2 regions of the Pseudomonas sp. HC1(2025) genome follow, and region 2 is predicted to be linked to the other one. Evidence: predicted binding sites of a transcription regulator. Region 2 holds the regulator's gene; the other holds the start of a gene.
What was found. The regulator FliA, encoded in region 2, starts transcription of late flagellar genes. The targets are predictions, from matches to a motif close to CTAAAGTTTNNNNNNNNNNNGCCGNTAA.
Positions count from the first base shown of each region.

Region 1: ACSSVH_RS09325 (methyl-accepting chemotaxis protein) is a predicted target of FliA. The motif match lies at 1,770-1,797, and genes of this name have one in related genera.

Region 1 is NZ_CP196017.1:2,081,284-2,084,509, reverse strand. It holds gene ctpM (methyl-accepting chemotaxis protein CtpM) at 1-188, opposite strand, end outside; gene ACSSVH_RS09330 (Na+/H+ antiporter family protein) at 280-1,599, opposite strand; gene ACSSVH_RS09325 (methyl-accepting chemotaxis protein) at 1,838-3,226, shown strand, end outside.
Region 2 is NZ_CP196017.1:4,124,922-4,128,147, reverse strand. It holds gene flhF (flagellar biosynthesis GTPase FlhF) at 1-601, shown strand, start outside; gene fleN (flagellar synthesis regulator FleN) at 703-1,536, shown strand; gene fliA (RNA polymerase sigma factor FliA) at 1,533-2,273, shown strand; gene ACSSVH_RS18250 (chemotaxis response regulator CheY) at 2,442-2,816, shown strand; gene ACSSVH_RS18245 (protein phosphatase CheZ) at 2,835-3,226, shown strand, end outside.

The DNA of each region.
Region 1 (3,226 bases), 2.0 Mb from region 2:
ATCGCCACCTCGACATAACTTTGCAGGGTGGCCTTGGCGTTGTTGAGCAGGCGCTGGCGGGTTTCGGCCACCTCGGTGCGCGCCTGTTCCTTGAGAATCCACACCGTGGTCAGGCTGATGACCACCGCAAACAACAACACCGGCAATACGGCAAGGGACAGGACTTTGGCCTTCAGACTCAGACGCATGGATCTTCTCTCTTGTAGGGCAACGTTAAGAGGTTAACGGCCCGCAGAGAAAAAACTGTAGGAGCCGGCAAGCCGACTCCTACAGGGGGTGTTACAGGGTCATCGCGGCAAACCAGCCGAACACCAGCAACGGCAGGTTGTAGTGCAGGAAGGTCGGGACCACGGTGTCCCAGATATGGTGATGCTGGCCGTCAATGTTCAGACCCGAGGTCGGCCCCAGGGTGGAGTCCGACGCTGGAGAGCCGGCGTCGCCCAGGGCCCCGGCGGTGCCGACGATGCAGACGATGGCCAGCGGGCTGAACCCCAGTTGCACACACAGCGGCACAAAAATCGCCGCAAGGATCGGCACGGTGGAGAATGACGAGCCAATGCCCATGGTCACCAGCAGGCCCACCAGCAGCATCAACAACGCCCCCACGCCACGGCTGTGGCCGATGAACGCGGCGGAGGCCTGCACCAGCGTCTGTACCTGGCCGGTAGCCTTGAGCACTTCGGCAAACCCTGAAGACGCGATCATGATGAAGCCGATCATCGCCATCATCTTCATGCCTTCGGTGAACAGGTCATCGGTGTCGCGCCAGCGCACGATGCCCGATACCGAGAAGATCAGGAAACCCGCCAGGGCGCCGATGATCATCGAGTCCAGCCACAACTGGATAATAAAGGCCGAGGCAATGGCCAGCCCGGCCACCAGCAGGGTCAGCGGGTTGTATTGCACCGCCACTTGCTCGACCCGTTCGATTTTCTCCAGGTCATAGACGCGCTTTTTGCGGTAGCTGATAAACACCGCTACCAGCAGGCCGAACACCATGCCCAGCGCCGGGATGCCCATGGCATGGGTGACATTGACCTGGCTGATATCCACCCCGCTCTTGGCAACGTTGGCCAGCAGGATCTGGTTGAGGAAGATGTTGCCGAAGCCCACCGGCAGGAACATGTACGGGGTGATCAGGCCGAAGGTCATGACGCAGGCGATCAGGCGCCGGTCAATCTGCAACTTGGTCAGCACATACAGCAGCGGTGGCACCAGCAGCGGGATAAAGGCGATATGGATCGGCAGGATGTTCTGCGAGGCAATCGCCACCGCCCCCAGCAGGCAGATCAGCAGCCATTTGACGTGACTGCCGCCGGTAGCCTCCTGGCGGTCCACCAGCAGCAGGGCCTTGTCCGCCAGGGCGTGGGCCAGGCCGGACTTGGCAATCGCCACGGCGAAAGCACCGAGCAACGCGTAGGACAGCGCCACTGTGGCACCGCCGCCCAGGCCGCTGTTGAACGCGCTGAGCGTCGCGTCGATCCCCAGGCCGCCGGTCAAGCCGCCGACCAGCGCGCCGACGATGATCGCGATGACCACATGCACGCGGGACAGGCTGAGCACGAGCATGGTACCGACCGCGGCGATTACTGCGTTAATCATGGTTACCTCAAGACAGAAACATAAAAACAACACGCGCCGGCGCCCTGGCCAGATGGCGACCACGGCACACGCAGAAAGGGAGTTTTATTAGAGGGCGCGCACTTTGCAGCAGCCGGCGCGTCATGTCAAAGCGCGACGTCGCAAACAGAATTCAATTGATCGTATGAATAAAGAAAAAAACCACGCGGCCGATACAACGGATCATCTCTGTCGTAACGAAAGGTTAAGGATCTCCATGTCGCTCAGGCAGCTGTCCATTCAATGGAAAATCACCCTCCTCGCCGGCCTTTGTCTGTTGGGGATCGTGACCCTGCTGGTGGGTCTGTCGCTGTATCGGATGGACCAGAGCTCACAAAGGGTCCAGACCTCCAGCACGCAGATGCTCAATGTCGCGGCCCAATCGCGCATCGAAGCCCAGGGTGAAGTCCAGGCCCTGGGCATCCGCCAGCAATTTATGGACGCCTATCAGTACGGCCATGGTTTTTCGCGCCAGGTGCTGTTTTTGCGCGAACAGGCCGAGAAGCGCTTTCTCGATGCCTTCGACCTGCGTGAGGACCTGACCCGCCAGGTCAAGGCTGCCCTGCAAGCCAACCCGGACCTGCTGGGCCTGTCCCTGGTCTTTGAAGCCAACGCCCTGGATGGCAAGGATGAGCTGTTCGCCGGCCAGGCGGAGCTGGGCAGCAATGAAAAGGGACGCTTTGCCCTGTACTGGTCGCAGCCGACACCCGGCACGCTGACCTCGATGGCGCTGCCGGAAAGCGATATGTCCGACACCAGCGTCGGCCCCAGCGGCGAAAAGGCCAACACCTGGTTCACCTGCCCGCGTAGCACGCTCAAGCCGTGTGTGATCGAGCCGTACTTCTATGTGATCGACGGGCACAACGTATTGCTGACCAGCATCGTGTTCCCGCTCATGGTCAATGGCAAAGTCATCGCCTCGCTGTCGGTGGACATCAACCTCAACAGCCTGCAGGCCGTCAGCCAGAACGCCAGCCGCAAACTGTATGACGGCCAGACCAACGTCAGCATCATCAGCCCGGTGGGTTTGCTCGCCGGCTACAGCCCGGATGCCAGCAAGCTCAGCCAGCGCCTGGACAGTGTGGATACCGCCAGCGGCGCGCAACTGATCAGCGCCATGGCCAGCAGCACCCAGACCTACAGCCTGCGTACCGATCATCAACTCAAGGTCCTGGCCCCCTTCCAGCCCATTCCCAATGGCAAGTCCTGGGGCGTGTTGCTGGATGTGCCGGAAAAAGTCCTGATCGGCCCCGCGCAAGCCCTCAAGGCCGAGCTGGATGCCGACAACACCAAAGGCACCCTGCTGGAACTGGGCCTGGGCCTGCTCGCCGCCATCGTCGGCTTGCTGTTGGTGTGGCTGATGGCCCGCAGCGTGACCCGGCCGATCCTCGGCGTGGCCCGTATGCTGGAGGATATCGCCAGCGGCGAAGGCGACCTGACCCGGCGCCTGGCCTACGACAAGCGCGATGAGCTGGGCGAGTTGGCCAGTTGGTTCAACCGCTTCCTCGACAAACTGCAACCGATCATTGCCGAGGTCAAACGCTCGGTACAGGACGCGCGCAGCACCGCCGACCAATCGGCGGCGATTGCCAGCCAGACCAGCGCC
Region 2 (3,226 bases):
CGCCCGTTATGTCCTCAAGTACGGCGCCCATAACATTGCGCTGGTGAGCATGGACAGCTACCGCATCGGTGCCCAGGAACAGCTCAAGACCCTGGGCCGGATCCTCAATGTGCCGGTGACCCATGTCGACCCGGGCCAGTCCCTGGCCAACGCCCTCGACCCGCTGCTGCGCAAGCGCGTGGTGCTGATCGATACCGCTGGCCTGCAAGCCAGCGACCCGGCATTGCGCATGCAACTGGAAAGCCTGGCCGGGCGCGGGATCAAGTCGAAAAATTACCTGGTACTTGCAACAACCAGCCAGAAACAGGTTCTGACTGCTGCGTACCACAGCTACAAACGTTGTGGGCTGGCCGGTTGCATCCTGACTAAGCTGGATGAAACCGCAAGCCTGGGCGAAGTGTTGAGCCTTGCCATCAGCCATGAATTACCGGTCGCCTACCTGACCGACGGGCCGCGGATCCCGGATGACTTGCATCTGCCGCGCCGTCATCAGTTGGTCAGCCGCGCGGTCAGTGTGCAAATGCAGGACGAACCCAGTGAAGAGGCGATGGCGGATATGTTCGCCGACCTCTATCACAACCCAGCCAAGCGGGTCGGCTGAACGGCAACATGCAACACAGTGCAATGTACCTACATCGATGGTCTGCTACCGCGGCCACCCTATGTAGCCTGCGGCTAAGCAAGACAAGGTAAAGAAAGAACATGGGCAGCATGCATCCCGTACAGGTGATCGCGGTGACCGGCGGCAAAGGTGGCGTCGGGAAAACTAACGTGTCAGTGAATTTGTCCCTGGCCCTGGCAGAGCTTGGCCGCCGCGTCATGCTGCTGGATGCCGACCTGGGCCTGGCGAACGTTGACGTTCTGCTGGGACTGACGCCCAAACATACCCTGGCCGATGTCATTGAAGGCCGCTGTGAGCTGCGCGACGTGCTGTTGCAGGGGCCTGGGGGGATTCGTATCGTCCCGGCCGCCTCCGGCACCCAGAGCATGGTGCATCTGAGCCCGGCGCAGCACGCCGGCCTGATCCAGGCCTTCAGTGATATCGGCGACAACCTCGACGTGCTGGTGATCGACACTGCCGCCGGGATCGGCGAGTCCGTGGTCAGCTTCGTGCGCGCCGCGCAAGAAGTATTGCTGGTGGTCTGCGACGAACCCACCTCGATCACCGACGCCTACGCCCTGATCAAACTGCTCAACCGCGACTACGGCATGAACCGCTTCCGCGTGCTTGCCAACATGGCCCAGAGCCCGCAAGAAGGGCGCAACCTGTTCGCCAAGTTGACCAAGGTCACGGATCGCTTCCTCGATGTCGCCTTACAATACGTCGGCGCAGTTCCCTATGACGAGTGTGTGCGCAAGGCTGTGCAAAAGCAGCGTGCAGTCTATGAAGCGTTCCCTCGTTCGAAATGCGCGTTGGCGTTCAAGGCAATTGCTCAGAAGGTCGATACCTGGCCACTGCCCGCCAATCCCCGGGGGCATCTGGAGTTTTTCGTCGAGCGATTGGTGCATCAGACGAGTGCGGGACCGGTGCTATGACAGCCAGCGGCTACAACCTTTACAAAAAATCAGCGCGTGACAGCCAGGGCGAATTGATCGAGCGCTATGCGCCCCTGGTCAAGCGCATTGCCTACCACCTGCTGGCACGCCTGCCCGCCAGTGTCCAGGTCGAAGACCTGATCCAGGCGGGGATGATCGGCCTGCTCGAAGTGTCGACCAAGTACGACGCGAGCAAGGGTGCGAGTTTCGAGACGTATGCGGGTATCCGTATCCGTGGCGCGATGCTCGATGAAGTGCGTAAAGGTGATTGGGCGCCGCGTTCGGTCCACCGCAATACCCGGATGGTGAGTGACGCAATTCGCTCAATTGAAGCAAAAACCGGTCGAGACGCTAAAGATCACGAAGTTGCGGCCGAACTCCAATTGAGTCTCGACGATTACTACGGGATTTTGAACGATACCTTGGGCAGCCGCCTGTTCAGTTTCGACGACCTGCTGCAGGACGGCGAACATGAAGGGCTGCACGAGGATGGCGCGAGCGCTCACCAGGAGCCTTCACGCGACCTGGAAGATGAACGCTTCCAGGGCGCCCTGGCAGAGGCGATTGCCAATCTGCCGGAACGTGAGCGGCTGGTGTTGGCGCTGTACTACGACGAAGAGCTGAACCTCAAGGAAATCGGTGAGGTCCTGGGGGTCAGCGAATCGCGGGTCAGCCAGCTACATAGCCAATGCGCGGCCCGCTTGCGGGGGCGTTTGGGAGAGTGGCGAGCGCGCTGACAGGCAGTGTGGGGACAGTGCGAACGATAACCGCCACGGCGCAAGCCCGGCGGGAGCGGCCCGTGATGTGCCCCAGCAGTCCTTTTTGTGTAATGCCTGTTGAATGATATGGCGCGCCCAGGTGCTGGACGCGTTTAAGACTGCTTGGAGGTCGAATTGGACAAGAACATGAAAATCCTCATCGTTGATGACTTCTCAACGATGCGGCGGATCATAAAAAACCTGTTGCGTGACCTTGGGTTCACTAACACGGTCGAGGCGGATGACGGCATTACGGCGATTCCGATCCTCAACAGCGGGAGCATCGACTTTCTGGTAACCGACTGGAACATGCCTGGCATGACCGGTATCGATCTGCTGCGCCACGTGCGCGCTGATGAAAAGCTGCGCAGCCTGCCTGTGCTGATGGTGACCGCTGAAGCCAAGCGTGAACAGATCATCGAAGCCGCCCAGGCCGGGGTCAACGGCTACGTGGTCAAGCCATTCACTGCACTGGCCTTGAAAGAGAAGATTGAAAAAATCTTCGAACGCATCGGTCATTGATGCTGCCACGGGGGAGCTATGGAGCATAAAGAATCATCGCAGGCCGACTTTGAGTCGACCCTGAAAAAACATGCTCACCAACTCGTCGAAAGCCTGGAAAAAGGCCAGTTCGGCGACGCAGTGCAGTTGATCCATGAGCTCAACCAGACCCGCGACCGCGGCCTGTATCAGGAAGTGGGCAAGCTCACCCGTGAGTTGCACAGTGCGATCGTCAATTTCCAGATCGACCCGCACATGCCCCAGGCCGAGGAAATCTCGCAGATCACCGATGCCACCGAACGCCTGTCCTATGTGGTCAGGCTGACTGAGGCGGCAGCCAATCGCACCATGGACCTGGTGGAAAACGCCACGCCCCTGGTGAACGGCATGGCCAATGAGGCCAAGGCGTTGAGCGCTGACTGGGGTCGCTT